3 regions of the Massilia phyllosphaerae genome follow, and region 1 is predicted to be linked to each of the others. Evidence: riboswitches for the same ligand, from Rfam matches in the RefSeq annotation. Region 1 holds a riboswitch; each other region holds the start of a gene.
The links. A riboswitch is a leader RNA that binds a small molecule or an ion and turns the genes downstream of it on or off. The one in region 1 is predicted to bind cobalamin.
Positions count from the first base shown of each region.

Region 2: it holds a riboswitch for cobalamin, as region 1 does, so the genes downstream of both, U1H99_RS15385 (energy-coupling factor ABC transporter permease) here and U1H99_RS29630 (TonB-dependent receptor) in region 1, are expected to answer to the same signal.
Region 3: it holds a riboswitch for cobalamin, as region 1 does, so the genes downstream of both, U1H99_RS29845 (TonB-dependent receptor plug domain-containing protein) here and U1H99_RS29630 (TonB-dependent receptor) in region 1, are expected to answer to the same signal.

Region 1 is NZ_JAXSQX010000014.1:143-5,820, forward strand. It holds partial or broken gene U1H99_RS29625 (PepSY domain-containing protein) at 1-216, opposite strand, end outside; gene U1H99_RS29630 (TonB-dependent receptor) at 223-2,349, opposite strand; cobalamin riboswitch at 2,507-2,722, opposite strand; gene U1H99_RS29635 (TolC family protein) at 3,756-5,261, shown strand; gene U1H99_RS29640 (efflux RND transporter periplasmic adaptor subunit) at 5,267-5,678, shown strand, end outside.
Region 2 is NZ_JAXSQX010000003.1:620,868-628,920, forward strand. It holds gene U1H99_RS15360 (PQQ-binding-like beta-propeller repeat protein) at 43-1,356, shown strand; gene ssb (single-stranded DNA-binding protein) at 1,601-2,119, shown strand; gene U1H99_RS15370 (hypothetical protein) at 2,251-2,415, shown strand; gene U1H99_RS15375 (hypothetical protein) at 2,808-3,992, opposite strand; gene U1H99_RS15380 (DUF1428 domain-containing protein) at 4,584-4,943, opposite strand; cobalamin riboswitch at 5,145-5,356, shown strand; gene U1H99_RS15385 (energy-coupling factor ABC transporter permease) at 5,485-6,165, shown strand; gene U1H99_RS15390 (energy-coupling factor ABC transporter substrate-binding protein) at 6,162-6,500, shown strand; gene cbiQ (cobalt ECF transporter T component CbiQ) at 6,490-7,224, shown strand; gene U1H99_RS15400 (energy-coupling factor ABC transporter ATP-binding protein) at 7,221-8,053, shown strand, end outside.
Region 3 is NZ_JAXSQX010000017.1:4,979-13,031, forward strand. It holds gene cobU (bifunctional adenosylcobinamide kinase/adenosylcobinamide-phosphate guanylyltransferase) at 1-553, opposite strand, end outside; gene U1H99_RS29825 (cobyrinic acid a,c-diamide synthase CobB) at 550-1,854, opposite strand; gene cobO (cob(I)yrinic acid a,c-diamide adenosyltransferase) at 1,854-2,492, opposite strand; gene U1H99_RS29835 (ABC transporter ATP-binding protein) at 2,485-3,264, opposite strand; gene U1H99_RS29840 (FecCD family ABC transporter permease) at 3,272-4,306, opposite strand; gene U1H99_RS29845 (TonB-dependent receptor plug domain-containing protein) at 4,327-6,186, opposite strand; cobalamin riboswitch at 6,261-6,482, opposite strand; gene U1H99_RS29850 (histidine phosphatase family protein) at 6,501-7,058, opposite strand; gene U1H99_RS29855 (adenosylcobinamide-GDP ribazoletransferase) at 7,067-7,840, opposite strand; gene cobT (nicotinate-nucleotide--dimethylbenzimidazole phosphoribosyltransferase) at 7,845-8,053, opposite strand, start outside.

The DNA.
Region 1 (5,678 bases):
GGAAAAGCGCACGCCAGCACGGGCCGACGCATCCTGCGCCGTCAGGCAGCACGGGGCTTGCGCCCGGAGCGGTTGCATGCCCGCCAGGCGCTCGCCTTGGGTCAGGGACGGGAAAGGCACGTAGTACATCACGATGCCGCTGGCAAACCACATCGCGAACAGCAGCGCCAGGCCGACGCCGAGCCACTTGTGCAGGAAGATCAGGGTCTTCTTCATCGCGGATCAGAAGCTGGTACGCGCCGTCAGCTGCAGGGTGCGAGGCGCTCCAAGCAGCCAGCGCACGCCACCGCTGCCCGACAGGGCGTAGTCGCGGTCGGCCAGGTTCTTGACGGCCAGGACCAGGGTCAACGCCGACGACTGGCGCCACGCCAGCGAGGCGTCGAGGACCGTGTAGGCCGGCAAGTTGGCGGTGTTCGCTGAATTAGACTGGCGCAGGCCCACGTAGCGTGCGCCCAGGCCCGCATCCCATTGCGGCAGGAAGCGGTAGCGGGTCCACAAGCTGGCCGTGCGCTCGGGCACGCCGGCCGGGGTATTGCCGTCGCGCGCCACAGGGACGCCGCCCACGATCTCCTTGAAATCGTCGTAGCGCGCGCGCAGCACGGCGGCGTTGGCGTCGATGGTCCAGCCGCGCAGCGGCTCGGCTACAAAGGCCAGTTCGAGGCCGGTCGACGACTGCTGGCCGACTTGCTGGGCCACGGAAGGATTGTCCGGATCGCGCGACAGCAGGTTGCGCTTCTCGATGCGGTAGGCGGCGACGGTCCACTCGCCCTTTACCGCCGGCATCCCACCCTTGGCGCCGAATTCCAGCTGCCGGCCACGCGTCAGGTCGTAGCTGACTGAGCCGTTCGGCAGCGACAGCGCGCCGCTCAGCGGATCGGTGGCGGTGCCGAACTGGCCATACAGCGACAACTGCGCGGCCGGCTTCCATACGGCACCCACGCGCCCCGTGACAGGATGATAGTCCTTGCCCAGTGCGACCCCTGTACGCAGGTCCAGGTTGTCGAAATTCATGGCGTCGCGGCGCAGGCCTGCCACCAGTTTCCAGTCCGCCGCGATGTCCAGCACATCCTCGGCAAAGAAGGCGCCGGTTGTCATCTCCGCGCGGCGGCTCGCGACGGTGGGGACCGGGCTGACGAAATAGCCGGGCATGAAATCGTGGGGATCGACCACGCTGGCGCCGCCGTAGGGCGAATTGTTGCTGTGGATGAGGCGCGTGCGATACCACTCGAGGCCGACCACCAGCCGGTTGGCGCGGCCGGCGATGCGGCCGTCGACAACTGCGTCGAAGCGATTGCCCGCCTGCTCCTGGTCATGCAGGATTTCCAGGTAGTCGCTCCGGTTGACGCGCGTGCCGGCGGCATTCAAGGCGTAGCTTTCTGCATTGCGCCAGTGGCGCTTGCTGGTGATGTAGTAGCTCTCGTTGCGCACGAGCAGACCGGGCGCGGCATGGTATTCGAGGCGCAGGCGGCCGACCCGGTCGTTGTAGCGCACCAGTGCGTTTTCGACGTTGAAGCTGGTACGGCGCAAGTCCGGGTCGAGCCGGCCGTTGCGCAGCGGCGTGCCGAAGTAGCGCGCGTCGTCGTTATGGCCGGCGTCCAGCGACCCCGTCGCCGTGAGGTCCTGGTTGATCCGCCATGCCAGCGCCGCGGACAAATTCTGCCGCTCGTAGCCGTTATCGCGCCGGTAGCCCCGGCTCTTGTCGGCATCCACGTAGACCGAATACGCGACGCCGTCCCCCGCCGGGCCGCTGACGCCGACGCCGCCCTGCACCGTATCGAAGGAACCGGCAGCCAGGAAAGCTTCGCCGCGCGTGCGGTCGAAGCGCGGCTTCCTGGTGACGTAGTTGACGGCGGCGCCGATGGCGCCGTCGCCGTACAGCACCGACGCTGGGCCGCGCAGCACTTCCACCGCTTCAAGGGGCCAGGTGGAAAACGGATAGGTGATCGTGCCGGCGGCGACGACCAGGCGAGTGCCGTCCACCAGCTGCGCCACCGAATTGTGGCCGCCGAAACCGCGCGCCGACAGGCTGGTGCCGCCATTGCCGGGCGCGGGGGATTCGCTCATGCCGGGCATGCGCACCACGACGTCCTGCGCGCGCGTGAGGCTGCGCTCGGCGATGTCGGCGCTGCCGAGCGTGCTCACGCTGGCGGGAGTGTCGCGTGCGCTGAGGCCGAGCCGCGAGCCGGTCTCGTTGCGGTCGTCCAGGGAAAAGGTGGCGCTGCGCGCCAGGCGGGTCTCGGTGATTTCCACCGTATTCAGCGCCTGCTCCTGGGCCGCACTGTTGGCGCCAACGGCGAGCGCGAGGGAACCGGCGGCCCAGGCGGCTTTCTGCCAGCGGGGGTTTTGCATGCTGTCGTTCATTTCTTGTCTTTCCAATGTGTGACCGGCGTTCTCCGCTTTCCTCTGCCCTTCGTATGAGCGCGCGCGCGCCCACGGGCATGCCATGCCCGGCAACAGGTACGAGAAAATCAGGAACGCCAAGGTGCGAGACCACACCCCGGGTCTCGCGCTTTCAAGGTGAACGGCCGGTCTTCTGGCTCGCCGTCTTCCTCCCCGGTCCTGCCTTCCCGCGCATGGCGCAGTGGCGTCGGACCGGTTCGTCAGGCTTACAGCAGCGGGGGCTGCGCCGGAATGGCGTGGGATGAGGATCCCGCGCTTCACCGGCTTCCCGTTTCACCCCGCCATCGGTCGATGGCGGGACACCGTTCACTCGAACGCGGAATTGTACAGACGGCGCGCGGGATTGTCAGTTTGAAATTGCCATCTATCAGCGATTGCCTGTGAGTTTGGCTGCCTACCGACGAAAGCCCGTACCAAGTTAATATCCCGGTCGGATTCGCGTTATGCTTGCAGCCTGATCTCTAGCTCAACTCACGTAATCCGGTTGAGCTCGCCGAGCTTTTAGAAAATCGGCCTATTGGTACCCTGGCAGGTGTTGGCTAATAGCATGTCATGCCGTGCCCGAGTTCACGCGATATCTATCCCACAATCTTCTCATTTCCAATATAAACTGATTTCTAATCAGGACCACGCGATTAACTAAACGCAGTCTGGTCACGGAGTAAATCTACTCCTTTCTGTGAAAGCGATCGCAGTAAAAACCATCAAACAGGCATTTCCACTAGAACCAGAAAAAGTCGTTAACCGACGATGACGTGTCGACCGGCGACGGTCATCGAAAAGCGACTGTCATACGAGTGATTATCGACCAGCGACTCAGCGCCAGCCCCTGGTCAATAGCAGACGGTTCGTTCGGATAGCATAGTGTCAAGGCGAAAAATCTCGCGGAGTGTCACGGATCTCCGCAATAAGCAAAAGCGAACTCGGCAAAAAGCCAGCAATGTCAACGGACGCGACCCTGACAGCGCGGGCCGCATAGCGACGCGAGATAGCGAATGATGTGATTCGCATGGCGCATACGATGACGCGAATGGCAGCGCTCACCTCTTAGAAAAAAAGGTCTGGTCTACCATCCTCAACCGACGATCGTAGCAAAAGGACAGGCAAATATGCAAAATAACAAGACCTGTTTTCTGGTTGACCAGATAACCAATTCATTCCTCTTATACGATTAGTCGCCACCATCCGAAAACTGTCTCTCCGTTGCCACGACGATGAAGAAAGCAAATTTAAACCGTGACAAGGGGTAACCGAGATCATAGAATTTTAGTGTTTCCTTGCATCAATAATCAATGCAAAGACAGGTAGTGCCGTCCACTGGGTCGAGCCATAACAGTCATAAACTATATTTCCACATGCCAATTCCTTCCAAGCGTTTCATTGTGGTCGCTTCGTTGTGCGCCCTTATCACACTCACCGGCTGCGCCACCACGCATACCCATCCCTTGAGCGCGGCCGACGTGGCATCGACGATCGCGGCCGATCGTGCACGCGCGCAGCAGGGTGTGGAGCCGTTACAGGGACCGTTATCGTTCGATGAGGCCGTTGCTCGCGCCATCAAATACAACCTCGATCGACGCGCACGCGCGCTGGAAGTCGCACTGGCGCAAGGGCAGCTGGATGCCGGCGCCTACGACGCGCTACCGAAATTGATGGCTGACGCCGGATATCGCTACCGCAACAACGACCTCATCACGCGTAGCATCGATTCCGTGACAGGCCAACCGTCGCTGGCGAATCCGTTTATCTCAAGCGACCGGGTGGCAACCACCTACGACCTGACGTTCACCTGGAGCCTGCTCGATTTCGGCCAAAGCTACTACGCTGCGCAGCAGAACGGCGATAAGGTACTCATCGCCGCTGAGCGGCGTCGCAAAGCCATGCACTTGTTGATACAGGACGTCCGCACCGCATTCTGGCGCACCGCCAGCGCGCAAAAGTTGCGTGGCGACGTCGAGGCGTCGATCATTGTCGCCGAGGAAGCGCTTGCCGATTCTCGCCAGGCCGAAGCAGAACGCCTACGCAACCCGGTGGACGCTTTGCGCTACCAACGCCAGCTGCTGGAAAATCTTCGTCTGCTTGAAGCGATCGACCAGGAACTGTCGTCGGCCAAAGTGGAACTCGCAGCACTGATCAACCTGCCGCTGACGCAGAACATCGTCGTCCAGGAAGCCGAAGAAAAAAGCGGCGCTGAGTGGCTGGCGATTCCCATCGAAAAAATGGAAGAACTGGCTCTGGCGAACAACCCTGACCTGCGCGAATCGATGTACAACGCCCGCGTCGCCTCAGTCGAAACGCGACGCACGCTGCTGAAGTTGTTCCCCGGCTTGTCGTTCAACTATGGCCGCCGCCACAGCAATGACAGCTACCTGATCTACCAGAACTGGAACGAGGCCGGCCTGCAGGTATCGTATAACTTGCTCGGCCTGCTGTCCGCGCCGGCGCAAAAGCGCCTCGCCGAGGCCGGCGTCGCGCTCGCCGACCAGCGCCGCGTGGCGACCCAGATGGCGGTTTTGGCCCAGGTGCACCTGGCACGCCTGCAATACCAGAACGCGCTGCGTCAGCTGGATCGCGCAGACGCCATCTGGAAAGTCGATAGCGAAATCGCGCGCCATGCCGCAAATCGCGGCGAAGTCCAGGCACAAAGCAAGCTCGACGTCGTGGCCAACCGAACCACAGTTCTTCTGAGTCATCTGCGACGCTACCAGGCGCTGGCCCAAGCCCAGGCCACGGCCGGCAAGCTCCAGGCTACACTTGGCCTGGAGCCGATGCTCGGCATGGCCGACGATGCGCCCCTTGCGGACCTGACCCGCGCGGTCAGCGCGTCGATGCGCGTTAATCCGACCCAAGCCAACCCTTGAACGCCATGAATCGATCTCATCCGCGCTGGACCGCGCTAGCGCTGCAATCCATCCTGGTCATGGCTGCGCAGCAGGCCACCGCCGCGTTGCCAGCCCAGCCACTCAAACCGACGTCGAGCGCGCTCGACCAGCGCGATATCCGCGCCCAGCTCTCGCCGCTGCGCTATACGACACTGGCGGCGGAATTCGGTGCCAAGGTGGACCGCCTGCCCGTCGCCGAGGGCGGAGCCTTCCGCGCCGGCGCCACGCTCATCAGCTTCGATTGCTCCATGCAGCAAGCCCAACTGATCAAGGCCAAGGCGGCGCTGTCAGCCGCGGAAATTGCCTGGAAAGCGAACCAGCGCCTGAACGAATTGAATTCGGTCGGCAAGGTCGAACTCGACGTCTCGGCGGCCGAGTCCGCAAAAGCCAGAGCTG
Region 2 (8,053 bases), on a different contig from region 1:
GAATACTTCCCGCCCTTTCATACTTCGTTCCTGGCTTCAATCATGAAAACCGTTCTGGGTCCGCTTGGCCTGATCATGCTCGCCATTGTGCAAGCCGGTTGCGGCAGCAGCGGCGACCGCGCCGCGGCCAGCCTGCCCGCGGCCACGGCCACGGCCACGGCGACGGCGACGGTGCAAGTGGACGCACCCGCCATCGTGGCGCCGCAGCCGGCGCCGGCCCGACTGACGGCGCTGTCCGCCATCCCGGGCGTGCCCGCCTGGTCGACGACGGGCGGCAATCCGGGGCACACCAACTACGTGCCCGCCACCTTCGATCCGGCAAAATTCTCGCGCCGCTTCAGCTGGCCGCTGCCTGCCGGCGCCGCGGTGTCCCAGGCCCAGCTTGCGCTCGACGGTGGACAGGCTTTCGCCGTGGTCCGCGACGCCGCCGGCACCTGGCGCCTGCATGCGATCGACGAAGCGAGCGGCAAGCAAAACTGGACCGCGCTGCTCGGCCAGCCCGACATCGTCGACCCGCCGGCCACCCACGACGGCAAGGTCGTACTGAGCAGCGCCGCCGGCCTGGACGGCGACGCCCTGTGGTTCTTCGACCAGCGCACCGGCAAACTGCTCGACAAGCGGACCATGCCGGCCCGGCGCACGGCCGGCCACTCGACGGCCGACCTGCGCATGGCCCCGGTCATCGCGGGTGACGGCATCTACGTGAACGACCGCGCCGGCGGCAAACTGCTTGCGAAGTTCGATGTTTCCACTCACGCATTGCTGTGGGAAAGCGAGTGGGCCGGCGCCGCGAACCATGCCTTTGCCCCGGCCGTCGAGGGTAACCGGGTGTACGCCGCTTTTTCCAGCGGCGGCCTGCTCGCCGTGGATACCCGCACCGGCAAAACGGTGCTCGAGCACCACCGGCAATTCACCGACGCGCCGATGCCGGGCATGGTCTCGGATGGCAGCGCCTACGCACTCGCCGCGGGCGGCCTAGTGGCGACCGACCTGAAACGGGGCACTTTCAAGTGGCAGGGTCCGGAACTGCTGGAACTGGCCGCGCCGCCGGGACCCGTACTGTACGGCATTGCCAGCGATGCGATCCAGGCGATCGACAGGGCAACCGGCAAGCTGCTGTGGAGCATGCCGACGCCGGCACCGACGTCAGGGTCGAACGCGATCTTGGCTACCAGGAACCTGCTGTTCATCAGCAGCACGCCGCAGTCGAACAGCGGAACCTATGCCATCGACATCGCGACCCGCAAAGTCGTGTGGCGCACGCCGGAGGGGGGCTGGCTGTCGATCTCGCCGAACGGGGTGCTGTACATCACGCCGTTCGAAGGGGCAGTCACGGCGGTGAACCTGCAGTCATGACGCGCCATTAATTAGCGCATTGTTACCTCGGGAATTTTGACCGGTATCTCTTCCAAATGGGGCACTCCGCCCCCATTTTCGTGGTCTGAGCGGATGTCGGGAAACGGGGCGTCCGCCAGCCTGCAACACCTGCAAAAAGTTGCCTATCGGGGCAAGCAAACAGGCATAATAACGGACGCAAATCAACAGCCTCTCCGGCACTTAGTCAACACGCAGAGCCGGGGATCAACCTAGGAGTTTCACCATGGCATCAGTCAACAAGGTCATCATCGTCGGCAATCTCGGCCGCGATCCGGAAATCCGCTACATGCCGAGCGGCGACGCCATCGCCAACATCGCGGTGGCGACCTCGTACAAATCGAAGGACCGCAACTCGGGCGAGCAGAAAGAGCTGACCGAATGGCACCGCATTTCCTTCTTCGGCCGCCTGGCCGAAATCGTCGGCCAGTACCTGAAAAAAGGTTCGTCGGTCTACGTCGAAGGCCGCCTGCAGACCCGCAAGTACACCGATAAAGACGGCATCGAACGCTACGCCACCGACATCATTGCTGAAAACATGCAGATGCTGGGCGGCCGCCAGGGCATGGGCGGCGGCGACAGCTACGGTGGCGACGACAGCTACGGTGGTGGCGTTGGTGGCGGCTACGACGCCCCGCCGAGCCGTCCGGCCCCGCAGCGCCAGGCGCCGCCGGCACCGGCAGCCCGTCCGCAACCGAAGCCGGCTGCGAACTTCTCGGATATGGATGACGATATTCCGTTCTGAGGCCCATATCGTTATATTTTTGTTGATAAAGCCCACTTCCGTGAGGAATGTGGGCTTTTCTTTACCAACACATTGTTTTGTGGTTTAGTGTGGTTCCAGCTCAACTACTACTTGGCAAAAAAGGTTGATAGATGACGAAATTCGTCGCAACCAGTTCGTTCATGTTCGAGCAGCACCTTGCTAAGTGGGGCATGACCGGCACCGCGCCGGATTACTTGATCAAGAAGACGACTGATGCGCTTGATCAGATCGCCGCCAGCTTAAAGCAGTGTCAAGTACCGGCGCGCACACCTTAGCAACCCGGCCGTCACCAGAGCGCTTGGCTCTGGAGCTTATGGACAGATCAGACCTTGAAGTGTTTTTAACTGTAAGCGTCTACTGAACACCGTCTGGACGAGCAAAAGGTAACTCGGCCATGATTGAATTTTCGGCACAATCAATTGTGTCCACAAATTCGTTTATGGACACAAATCTTCAGTCGGTCATTTCTCCCTCCCCGCGCGTTAAGTACCGCCGCCATTCGCAGGAAGGTCAATAAGCACTAAGAGACTTTAATGTCCAGGCCCCGTCACCAAAATTCGTCTTTGAGGCGCTATTAATTACCGGCGGGTTAAACGCAACAGCGGACCCAAACTACCAAGAATGCGAAGCCTGACCATCCTTCGCTCGCCGCTCGACTCAGCACGTGTCAGCTCACCCCGTCGCTCGCGCAGCGCCCGCAAACCATGTGCTTTCTGACGCGATCAGTTATCTGGCGCAAAGGACTGTCAGCCGGCTTCATCGCCATAATCTCGAACAGGACATGGCCGATGCTGACCCGCGATCCCGTGGCATCGACCCGCCAAGGGTCGTCGTTCTCCTGTAACAGCGCAATGGGATCGCCACCGCGGCTCGATACGCTGAGCGTGCGGAACGCATGATGCGCCAACCCGCAATCAGGCAAGCCCTCGACGTAAATGATCAGGAACGCGATATGTCCGAACGACAAATGGCCGTCGAAAGACACCGAATTGACGCTGTCCTTTTGATCGGCACGTATCTTATATTCACGTAATGATGCCGGGTCAACGGAAAATCCGAGATCCCCGATCGGAATGGCCAAATCGCTGCCGGCGACGATGACGGTTTCTTCGTCCTTTTGATGGGCAGCGATGAATCGGCTCAAGCGGATCCCTTGAATATCGCACCTCAGAAACAGCTGAGCCGTACCGCGATACAGGTATTCGTAGCTTCTTTCGTACATTGTCGGCGGAACCACCTCGAAATAGCCCCCGCAGGACGCGGCTGACATCTTCGAACCGGTACCCCAGTCGTCCTGGTAATCCTGCGTCAGGCGCGCTGCCGCATTCAGCGCATTGCCGATTACCGCATCCGATGAATCGGGCTCCACGCCAGGACGCCGCCGCAGAATCTCCAGCCCTTCTTTCGCGCCGCTGCCGATCGCCAGCACGTAACCATAGGTAGGAATCTCATCATGATGCACCTCACCATCGTGGTGCAGCTCGACGTCCTCGCCGTTTGGCGTCACGACCAGGAATGAAAAGGCTTTATCGGTACGCCTTGCACGAAATTCCCTGGCATCTTGGTGTATCTCACGGCCATAAGGCTGCGTAGGCGACAAGAGCGTACACAAATAATCGAATAATTTTTGCGCCGAACCGACCGTACCGGAATACAAAAACAAACTCCTGTCCGGCAGCAGCCAAAACTTGCGGCCCAGGCCCACGGGCTGGTAACCAAGTCCACCTCGCGTATCGAGCGTATCGAGCAGCGGCGTAGCAATGCCACCGGCGGCGCTGGCCGGCCTCGAAATCAGAGAATCGACCAAGATCAGCGGATGCGTATCCGAATACAAGACGGCGACGAAGGTCATGATGATGTAGAGATGCCTAGACTGCGTCAATCTTACCCCGGCATCAGATCATGAACCAAGCTTTTTGGGCTTCAAATAAGCTTGATCTGCATCACGCACCTTGCATAAACGATGAACTAAGGACTCACCCAAAATTTACAGCGAATTCGCTGCCGATCAGAATATCCTGGCGATGTTCTGCCGCTGCGCATTCATTCCTGATGAACTGGCGCTGAAATCCAGTAGGTCGATCCTACTATCCACGTTCTAGGGTAGGCCTTGGCGACCCAAACCAGAATTCGGATCGGCCGTTGTCATATAGGCGGCCGGACGCGGTTGCGCCGCTCGTATTTCCCCCAAAGCTGGCTAGCCACTGGCGAATGAGCAGCTACCCACAAACTGATGATAAAACAGCTGTTTGACCGAGGAATCCAAGATTTATGCTGCAACCAACATATGCAGTGCTAACTCAAGGGCGTTTCGGGAGTGGCGGGTCGGCGCAACCCACAATTTTGGTGGGGATAACCGTTCTGATCGCGCCGCGTTTTTCACGTACCGATGAAAGAATCCCCGCAGTTTTTCAGGTTGCGGGGATTTTTTATGCAATCGGCATCACACATCCACCACCATCTCAAACCCGCCATAAATCATCCGCTTGCCATCGAAAGGCATGTTCTCCGGCTTCATGAACTCGGCCATGCGCGGATCCTTCATCACCTTGTCGTTGACCTCGTCGCGCTTGGCCCGCGATGCGTAGAAGATCCACGAAAACGCCACCACCTCCCCATCCTCCAGCAGCACGCTCTGCGGAAACGACGTCAGCTTGCCCGGCTTGACGTCATCGCCGATGCATTCGCGGAACTCGAGTGCGCCGTGTTGGCGCCAGATCCTGCCTGCGGCCCTGGACATGTCCTTGTAGGCGTCCAGCTTGGCACGTGGAACAGGCACCACAAAACCATCGACATACGGCATGACGTTCTCCTGTGACGAGTACTCCGATATAGACCGTCGCGGCGGCAGGAAAATCCCGCCGCCGCGACGGTCGGATCAGGCGCAGATCAAGGCCGGCTACGCATCAATGCCGCGCCGGCAGGCCGGGCCGAGGCGGCATTGCCGATGGCGCGCCAGCCACAATCCGGCATGGCAAGACTGGCACGCGGGTTCTCATCCGTGTAATATCCCGACTTTGGGTGCGTCCATTCCCGTCGGGGGATGGCGTTAAACGGGAAACCGGTGACGCCGCATGAGAAATGCGGTCATTCCGGTGCAGCCCCCGCTGCTGTAAGCCTGACGACTCCGGCAATACGCCACTGCGACGCAATCGTGGGAAGGCCCGGAGGAGGACGAAGGCGAGCCAGAATACCGGCCCGAATTGTCAGCACCATTCCCCGGGGTGACGGGAAGCCGCTGTCGACCGGCTTGCGCGCCCGCTTTCAGTCCCGCTCCCCGTCCGTCGACCGTCTTTTCAGCCTCCGTCTGGTGTCCTTATCGACCATTCGACGGGAGGTTTCGAATGCACATCATGGAAGGCTTTCTGCCGCCGGCGCATGCGCTCGGCTGGGCCGCCGTTTCCGTTCCCTTCCTGGCCTGGGGCCTGCGCTCGATGGGGCGCAGCTTGCAGGCGCATCCCGAGCGGCGCATGCTGCTCGGCGTGGCCGCCGCCTTCGCCTTTTTGCTGTCGGCCCTGAAACTGCCGTCGGTCACCGGCAGCTGCTCGCACCCGACCGGCGTCGGCCTCGGCGCGCTGCTGTTCGGCCCCGCGGCGATGGTGCCGGTGGGCTTCGTCGTGCTGTTGTTCCAGGCGCTGCTGCTGGCGCACGGCGGCCTGACCACGCTCGGCGCCAACGTGTTCTCGATGGCGATCGTCGGTCCGTTCGTTTCCTACGCCGTGTTCCGTGCCGCGGCAAAGCTGGGGGCGGGCCGCTCCGTCGCCGTGTTCCTGGCCGCATGCCTGGGTGACCTGGCGACCTACCTCACCACGTCGGCGCAACTGGCGCTGGCCTTCCCGGATGCGGTCGGCGGTTTCGACACCTCCTTCCTCAAATTCGCCGGCATCTTCGCGCTGACCCAGGTGCCGATCGCCATCAGCGAAGGCCTGTTGACGGTGCTGGTGGTGAACGCGATGGCGCGCTTCAATGCGCACGAGCTGCGCGCGCTGCCGGTGATGGCCTTGCGCACGCGGGAGGGCGCATGAAAACGCGCAACTGGCTGCTGTGGGCGGCCATCGTCCTGCTGACCGTGCTGCCGCTGTGCCTGATCGGCGCGCCGCCCGGGAGCGAAGGCGTATTTGGCGGCTCCGACGACCGCGCCCAGCAGGCCATCGGCACCATCGCGCCGCACTATAAACCCTGGTTCGCGCCGGTGTTCCAGCCGGCCAGCAGCGAGATCGCCTCGCTGCTGTTCGCGCTGCAGGCTGCCATCGGCGCCGGCGTGATCGGCTACTGGCTCGGTTTGTCGGTGGCGCGCGAGCGTGCGCGCAAGAGCGAGCTTGCGGTCGCATCTTCGGAGCAGGGTCCACGTGCGGATTGAAACGGCCGCCTACGCCAGCCACTGGCAGGGCGTCGCCCCCTCGGCCAAGGCCCTGTTCGCGCTGGGCGGCATGGGCGCGGCCTGGGTCGCCACGCGTCCCGGCACGCTGGCCGTGCTGGCGGCCGTGCTGGCACTGGCCGCGTTGATCGGCGCGCGCGTACCGTTACGGACTTATGTGGCGGTGGCCTTGCCGCCGCTCGGCTTCCTGCTGCTGTCCTGCCTGACGATGCTGGTGACGCCCGGCGTTGACGGCAGCTGGCACTGGGCTAATTCGATGTGGCCGGCGGTGGCACGCACCGCCGGGCGTTCGCTGGCGATGCTGGCGGCGCTGCTCGGTTTTGTGCTGACCACGCCGCTGCCCGACCTGCTGGCGCTGCTGCGCCGCCTGCGCACGCCCGAACTGCTGCTCGATTTGATGGCGCTGTGCTACCGCATGCTGTTCGTGCTGCGCCAGGCCTGGGAAGAGGGCGTCACGGCGCAGAGCGCGCGCCTCGGTTACCGCGGCTGGCGCCACGCCTGGCGCTCGACCGGCCTGCTGGCCGGGCAGATGGCGGTGCAGGTATGGCAGCGCGCCAGCGCCCTGCAGATGGCGGCCGAGGCGCGCGGCTACCAGGGCACCTTGCGTTTCCTGCCGGCCGAGTTCCCGCAGGCGCGCCGCCAGACTGCGTGGGCGGCATTGGCTGCGGCGCTATTGCTGCTGGTCGCGGCCGGAGACCGCGTATGAATCGCATCATCGAGATGCAGGCGGTCGGCCACGCCTTTGCCGACGGCAGCAGCGGCCTGCGCGACTGCAGCCTGGCGCTGGGCCGCGGCCGCCGTCACGCGCTGCTGGGCGCCAACGGCGCCGGCAAGACCACGCTGCTGCAGCACCTGAACGGTCTGCTGCGCCCGACCGCCGGCCGGCTGCTGCTGGACGGCCAGCCTTACGACTATGGCCGCGGCGGGCTGACGCAGCTGCGCCGCCGCGTCGGCCTGGTGTTCCAGAATCCGGAGCGCCAGCTGTTCTCGGCCCAGGTCGAGGAAGACGTGTCCTTTGGCCCGCTGAACCTCGGCCTCGACGCCCCCACCGTCCGCGCGCGCGTAAAAGCCGCGCTCGATGCGGTCGGGCTGGGCGGACATGCGCGGCACGCCGTGCACCACCTCAGCTTTGGCCAAAAGAAGCGGGTCTGCATCGCCGGCGTGCTGGCGATGGCGCCGGACGTGCTGCTGCTGGACGAACCGATGGCTGGCCTCGACGCGCCGATGCAGGATGACCTGGCCGCCTTGCTGGACCGCCTGGCGGCGCGCGGCACGACCATCCTGCTGTCCACCCACGACATCGATTTCGCCTACGGCTGGGCCGACGACCTGCACCTGATGGCGGGTGGGCGCGTGATCGCGTCCGGGCCGGCGCAGGCGGTCGGCGCCGACGTCGATGCGCTCGACGCCGCCGGCCAGCGCCCGCCGCTGGCGCTGGCGCTGCATGCGCACCTGGTCACGCGCGGCGTGCTGCCGGCCGGGCAGGCGCCGCGCAGCGTGGACGCGGTACTGGACGCGCTGCGCATCCTGCCGTT
Region 3 (8,053 bases), on a different contig from region 1:
ACGGCCCTTTCAATGCCAGCGGCAGGCCGGCCGCGACGAACAGCACGCGCTCGCAGCGCGCCGCCACGTCCTGGTTCAGGCGGCCCGCTTCGTCGGCATAGGCACGCGAGACCGCGCCGTAGGGCACGATCCCCATGCCGACCTCGTTCGACACGAAGATGACTTCACCCGCCGCCGGCTCGTCCAGGAAGTCCAGCAGCTCCGCGCGCTCGGTGGTGAACAGCGGCGTCAGGTCGATCGGTCCGACTTCCGGATAGTCCATGTGCGCGGAAAACATCAGGTTGCTCAGCCACAGGGTCAGGCAGTCGACCAGCACGATGCGCTCCGGCGTGCACAGGCGGCGCAGGGTGGCGGCCAGCGCGGTCGCCTCCTCGACGGTGCGCCAGTGCGGCGGGCGGCGTTCCTGGTGGCGGACGATGCGCGCGGCCATCTCGTCGTCGCCGGCATGCGAGGTGGCCAAATAGATGACTTCCTTGCCGGATGCCTGCGCCAGACGCTCGGCCAGCGCGCTCTTGCCCGAACGGGCCCCGCCGAAGACGAAGGTACGGCTCATGCTTGTGCTCCCAGCAGCAGGCCCGCCGCGGCTTCCGGATTGGAGGCGAAGAAAGCGTGGAAATACGATGCGGTCAGCGAACCGCTGCGGTACAGCGCTTCGCCCTCGGCGCCGGATGGATGCTTGACCGCGTGCGCGGCCGCTGCGGTGCCGGTCTCCAGGCGAGAGTAATGAAAGGTATGGCCGCGCAGCACGCCGGCGGCGGTCGGCATGCCTTGCGCACCCAGCCCGGCCAGGCGGCCCTGCATTTTCACCTGTCCCGGCAACAAGCCGGCCATCGGCCAGGCGTGGCCGTCCTTGTCGGTGATCGATTCCGCCACCGCCATCATGCCGCCGCACTCGGCCAGGATCGGGCGGCCGGCGGCGTGCGCGGCGCGGATCGATGCTTGCCAGTGCTGCGCCTGCGCCAGCGTTTCAGCGTGCAGTTCGGGATAGCCGCCGGGCAGGTAGACCGCATCGGCGCCGTCCGGCACCGGCTGGTCCGCCAGCGGCGAGAAGTAGGCCAGCTGCGCCCCGAGCGCGCGCAGCGTGTCGAGGTTGGCCGGATACAGGAAACAGAAGGCGGCGTCGCGCGCGATCGCCACCGTCTTCCCGGCCAGCAGCGGAGAAATCGGCGCCGACGGCAGGGCGCTGTCGTCGAAGGAGTGCGGCGGCATGGCGTCCCAGGCCGCGTCGTCGAACTTCAGTTCGTCGGCCAGCGCATCCAGCACGGCATCGATGTCGCCGACTTCGTCCGGCAGCACCAGGCCGAGGTGGCGTTCGGGCAGGCGGCGCGCCTGCTTGGGCAGGGTGCCCAATAAAGGGATGTCGCGTAGCGACTCCGCCACCATGCGCGCGTGGCCTTCGCTGCCGACGCGGTTGGCGACCACGCCGGCCAGCTGCACGGGCCCGTAGTCGCGCAGGCCCAGCACCACCGCACCCGCGGTCTGCGCCATGGCGCCGGCGTCGATCACGGCCAGCACCGGGATACCGAATTCGCGCGCCAGGTCGGCCGCGGATGGCTTGCCGTCGTACAGGCCCATCACGCCCTCGATCAGCACCACGTCGGCCTCGCGCGCGGCGCAAGCCAGGCGCCGGCGGCACAGTTCCGGTCCCACCATCCACAGGTCGAGCGAGTGCACCGGCGCGCCGCTGGCGCGTTCGAGCAGCATCGGGTCAATGAAGTCGGGGCCGCATTTCAGCACCCGCACCGTCTGCCCGCTGCGCCGGAAGCGGCGCGCCAGGGCGGCGGTGATCGTGGTCTTGCCCTGGCCGGAGGCGATGGCAGCCACCATGACAACGCGCGCGCCTTGGGTACCCATCACCACTCCGTCCCGGCCTGGGCCGCGATGCCGGCCTTGAAGGCGTGCTTGACCACGTTCATCTCGGTGACGGTGTCGGCGACGTCGATCAGTTCCTGCGGCGCGGCGCGGCCGGTCACCACCACGTGCTGCATCACGGGACGGTCGAGCAGGTCGGCGATCACGGCGTGCACGTCGAGGTAGCGGTACTTGAGTGCGATGTTCAGTTCGTCCAGCACCACCAGGCCATAGGCGGGGTCGCGCAGGAAAGAACGTGCCATCTCCCAGGCTGCCTGCGCCTTGACGATGTCGCGCTCGCGGTTCTGGGTTTCCCAGGTATAGCCTTCGCCCATCGCATGGAAGCTGACTTCGTCGGGAAAGCGGCGCAGGAACTGCTCTTCGCCGGTCGCCATCGCGCCCTTGATGAACTGGACCACGCCGACCTTCATGCCGTGGCCGAGCGCGCGCGCGGCCATGCCGAAGGCGCTCGAGCTCTTGCCCTTGCCGTTGCCGGTATTGACGATGATGATGCCGACCTGCTTGTCGGCGGAGGCGATCTTGGCGTCGATGACCGCCTTCTTGCGTGCCATGCGCAGGCGGTGGCGCTCATTAATATCCAAACTCGTGTCCGGATTGGTGTCGTCGGTCGGCTCAGTCATGGTTGGTCTCCCGGGGAATGAAGATGCGGCGGCCGCCGTGTTCGATGGTCTCGATCGGGTGGCCGAGGGTGTCGCTCAGGCGCGCGGCCTGCATGGCGTCGGCGATCGGGCCGGCGTACCAGCTGCCGTCGCCTTTCAGGAGCAGGGCGTGGCTCGAGATGCCGTGCGCCAGCGTCAGGTCGTGGCCGATCATGACGACGGTCTTGTGCTGCTGCCGGCACAGGCGTGCCAGCAGGCCCATCACCTGCACCTGGTGCGCCAGGTCGAGCGCATTGGCCGGTTCGTCGAGCAGCAGCAGCGCCGTGTCCTGGGCCAGCAGGGCGGCGATCGCCACGCGCTGGCGCTCGCCGCCGGACAGGGTGCGCACGTCGCGCGCCGCCAGGCCGTCGACTTCCATCGCCGCCAGCGCCCGCATGGCGGCCGCGTGGTCGTCGCTGCCTTCCCAGTAGCGGTTGGCGTGGTAGGGATGGCGCGCCGACAGCACGGTCTCGATCACGCTGTAAGCAAAGGCGTCGTGGCGCGACTGGGCCAGGTAGGCGCGCCGGCGCGCCAGGTCTTCCAGCTTCCAGGCCGCGACCGGGGTGCCGTCGATCTGGACCGCGCCGGCTTCGGGCGTGCGCAGGCCGGCCAGCGTGCGCAGCAGCGTGCTCTTGCCGGCGCCGTTGCGGCCGATGATGCTCCAGCATTCCCCTTGCCCTACCTGCCAGTCCAGATCCTGCACCAGGGTGCGGCCGCCGGCGCGCAGTGCGAGTTGTCGGGTCGCGATCGTCATTTGCGCCTCATTTACGCAACTGGTGCAGTTGATAGAGAAAGACCGGCGCCCCGATCAGGGCCGTGATCGCACCCACCGGCAGCTGGGTCGGCGCGACCACGGTGCGTGCCAGCGTGTCGCACAGAACCAGGAAGCTGCCGCCGCCCAGCACCGCGGCCGGGATCAGCACGCGGTGGTCGGGGCCGAAGGCGAAGCGGCAGGCGTGCGGGATGATCAGGCCGATGAAGCCGATCGAGCCGGCGCTGGTCACCGCGCTGGCGGTCAGCAGGCCGGACACGAAGAACAGGCCCTTGCGCAGCGTGCCGACGCGGATGCCGAGGGTGCCGGCGTTGTCGGCATGGAGGGCGACCACGTTCATCGCGCGCGCACTGCGCAGCGCATACAGCAGGGCGCCGCCGAGCACGATCCAGGGCAGTGCCCGCACCGGCGCGCCGGCCAGGTCGCCGATCATCCAGAACACCATGCTGCGCAGCCGTCCCTCGGGCGCGATCGACAGCATCAGCGTGACCAGCGCCATGCAGCTCGACGACAGGATCACGCCGGTCAGCAGCAGCATCGAGGTGCCTCCCTCGATAGCGGCGCCGCTGCGCATGTCGCGCCGCGCGAACAGGTACAAAAGCATCGCCACGCCGACGGCGCCGGCCAAAGCCGCCGCGTCGACCGTGGCCGCCGCGCACATCAGCAGCAGCGCCAGCAGGGCGCCGACCGAGGCGCCGGCCGAGATCCCTAATATATATGGATCGGCCAGCGGGTTGCGCAGCAGCGCCTGCATCATGACGCCGGCCAGGGCCAGCGCGCCGCCGGTGACGAAGGCGGTGAGGGCGCGGCCGGCGCGCAGCTCCAGCAGCGTCGCCGCCATCGAGTCGCTCCGGCCATGCAGCACCTGGACCAGCGCAGCCGGCAGCTCGTCCGGTGCGATGGCGATCGAGCCCGTCATGCCGGCCACCAGCAGGCTGGCGACGGCCGCGAGCAGCAGCGCGCCGACGATCAGGAGGGCGCGCTGGGGCAATGGACGCGGAGGACGGGCTTGGGCTGGATGCATGCGGTGCGGTTGGTAATGGATTAGCGGACGCCGTAGCGTAGCGCCGCGAACCAGCTGCGTCCGGCGGTGCCGTAGTTGCGCGCCAGTTCGTAGCGCTTGTCGGCCGCGTTGTCGAGGCGGACCAGCAGCGACCAGTCGGGATTGAAACGCCAGCTGGTGGTCAGGTTCAGCAGGCCATAGCCGCCGAGGCGGTTCCTGTTGGCGGCGTCATCGAAGCGCTGGCCGGAGGCCTGCAGTTCGATGCCGCTCTCCAGCCGGCCGGTCGTGTGGCTGGCGCTGAGGTTGACGTGACGGCGTGCGCGCCGGGCCAGCTGCTTGCCGGTGGTCTCGTCGCGCGGATCCTGGAAGTCGGCACTGGCGCGCAGGTCGATACCCTTGATCCGGCTGGTGGCCGACAGCGTCCAGCCTTCGAGCAGCGCGTGGTTGACGTTGTAGGCGCAGCTGCCGGTCCGGCTTGGGCAGGGGTTGACCGTGACGATCATGTCGGTCAGGCGGTTGCGGTAGTAACCGGCCTGCAGTTCGCCGCCCGATACCTGGTAGCGCAGCGCAGCTTCGGCATTGCGGCCCTGTTCCGGCTTGTTGCTGGGCAGGCCGTAGCCGGGGTAATACAGTTCGTTGAAGGTCGGGGCGCGGAAGCTGGTGCCGACGCTGGCGCTGGCGCGCAGCTGGCGGCTGAATTCGTAGGCATAGCCGGCCGCGCCGGTGGTCTTCGCGCCGTACACCGAGTGGTCGTTGCGCGCGCTGAGGTCGACCAGGTGGCTGCCGCGGCGCAGGTCGTAGGAAGCGGCCACCGAGTTGGTGACGCGGCTGCCGTTCAACGGACTCGGGGGACTGGTCGGGGTAGCGGCGCCGGAGGTGGACAGCACGGATTCCTTGCGGTGGGCCGCCAGCAGCTGCAGGGTGTCGGCACCGATGGCGAACGTATTGTGCCAGGTGATTTCATCCTGGCGCGTGTTGATCTGGCTGGCGTCCGCGGGCGCGGCGCCGCCGAAGTTGCCCAGCCTGTCGCTGGAGCGCGCCCACTGCAGGCTGCTGCGCCAGTTGGGCTGGATGCGGCCGTCGAGGAAGGCGGCGTAGCTGTCGATGTCCTGGAAGTTGCGGGCGTCAAAGGCGGCTGCACCATTGTCGTACTGGGCGCGCAGGCGGCTCTTCAGGAACTGGACGCCGGCGTCGATACCTTCGGCCAGCCGCACCGCGATGCGGCCGTTGGCGCTGTTGCGGCTGTAGCCGTCGTCGTCCGGGTTGTAGCCGAATGCGCCGGGGCGGGTCGCGGAGAAGCCGTCCGCTTCCTCGTGGGCAGTGCCGAATGCGTAGCTGACGATGCCGCTCGCACCATGGATGGCGGCGTCGTACTGGCGGGTGCCGTAGCTGCCGCCGCCGAGGCTGGCGTCCAGTTGCGGCGCGCCGGCGCTTTTACGGGTGAAGATCTGGACCACGCCGCCGATCGCATCCGCGCCGTACAGGGTGCTCAGGGGACCGTAGACGACTTCGATGTGATCGATGGCCGACAGCGGAATCGCATTCCAGCTGGCCGCGCCGCTGGTCGAGGAGCCGATGCGCACGCCGTCGATCAGGACCACGACCTGGTTGCTGTTGGCGCCGCGCAGGAACACGCTGGTGCTGGCGCCCGGGCCGCCGTTGCGGACGATCTCGATGCCGCGCTGGCGCGCCAGGACGTCGGCAACCGAGCCGGCGCCGGCTCGCGCGATCTCGTCGCGACCGATGACGGTGGTGTCGGCGATGACCTGGTCGGCACGCTCGGGCGTGCGGGTGGCGGTGACGACGACGGTCTCCGGCGCAGAATCGGGCGCAGCGAAGGCGGTGGAGGCAGAAAGGGCAAGGGCCAATGCGGCGGCTTGCCGTGGAACTCGGTGGTGCATGATGGTCGTTCTTGGTTTGACAACCAGCCGGCGTCCCCGCCGGCCAGATTGAACAGAAGCGCCACGGCATGCCGGCGCGCTTCCACCTTTTGGCCGGTATCCGGGCTGGCAAGTATGGCCGTCCGACCTTCCCATGCGTACGCACAGTGGTGTGTGAGGACGGTTGCCGCATCCATGACGCGGCACTTGCTTACCGTTGCGGGGGCAGCACACGTTCAACTCTTCGCGAGCTTCGTGTTTCCCGTTTAACTGCACCTGTGAGCACAGGCGCGAGCACCAAAACGGCGTCATTATACGGTCGCGCCGGCGCCTTGTCAGAACTCCAGCACCAGAATTTCGCCATAGCCGATGCGGTGCGGCGTGGCGGCGGCCTGCAGCGCGGCCTGTTCCAGGGGCAGGCCGGACTGCATCGCCAGCAGCAGGCGGATGGTGCCGGCATGGCAGATCACCAGTGCTTCCGCGCCCCCGTCGGCACTGGCGCCGGTCCGCACGGTGTCGACGAAGCCGGCCACGCGGCGTGCGACGTCGAGCACGTTCTCGGCGCCACCGGGCCGATGGTGGAGCAGGTCATCGGCCCAGGCGTCGACTTCGCCGCGCGCGATGCCGGACCAGGGACGCATCTCCCAGCGGCCGAAATCCATCTCGGCCAGGCGCGCATCGATGTGCAGGCTGGCCGGTTGCAGGCGCCGGGCCAGCAGGGCGCAGCGCTGCAGCGGGCTGGCGTACACCGGCAGGCGACCGGGCAAGCCTTGCGCTTCCAGCGTCGCCTGCACGCGCGCCAGTTCGGCCGCGGCGACCGGGACGTCGGTCGCGCCGTAGCAGAGGCCGGGCGCGACGTCGGGTTGAGGGTGGCGCACCAGGTGCAGCTTCATGCGGCGCCTCAGGCACCGTGGCCGAGCGTGGCCAGCACCGTCATATAGATGAGGGCTTCCGCCACCTGCTGCACGGCGCCGAGGCAGTCGCCGGTGTAGCCGCCGAGGCGGCGCACGAATTTGCGGCCCAGCCACAGCGCTGCGGCCAGCGCGGCCAGTACGGCACCGCTCACTGCCGCAGGGGAGGTGAGGCCGGCGGCGAGCAGCACGGCGGCGGGCAGCAGGGCCGTCGCCGCGGCGATCGCGAATTCCGCGCCCGTCATCTGCTGTGCCAGCGGCTTGGCCTTGCCCTCGCCGCGCACGTACTCGAGTTTCCAGATCAGCGAGGTCGCCGCCAGGCGCGACAGCGGGTGGGCCAGGAACAGGGCCGCGATCGCCGCTTGCGGCGGCAGCATCGCCAGGCTCGAGAGCTTGGCGGCCAGCATGCAGACGATGCCGATCGCACCGTAGGCGCCGACCCGCGAATCCTTCATGATCTCGAGCACCCGTTCCCGCGTCATTCCGCCGCCGAGGCCATCGCAGGTATCGGCGAAGCCGTCTTCATGGAAGGCGCCGGTGGCGTAGATCGAGGCGGCGGTGGACAGCACCGCCGCCACCGGCGCCGGCAGCACCAGTGCCGCCGCCCAGTAGACGGCGGCGGCGATGGCCGCCACCACGCAGCCGACCAGCGGGAAGTAGCGCGACGCGTGCTGCAGCCAGCTGGCCTCGAAGCCGACCCAGGCCGGGATCGGCAGGCGGGTAAAGAATTGCAGCGCGATGAAGAAGAGGCGGATCTGCTGCATGGTTTTAGTCGTCAGCGTTCTTGCCGGTTTGCTCGCTGACGCTGGCCGAGGCAAAGGTCGCCATCTGGTCGAGGAAGTTGGCGGCCGCGTGCAGCAGCGGCAGGACGAGGGCGGCGCCGGTGCCTTCACCCAGGCGCAGGCCGAGCTGCAGCAGCGGCTTCGCCTCCAGTGCATCGAGCATGCGGCGGTGGCCGGCTTCGTCCGAGCAGTGGG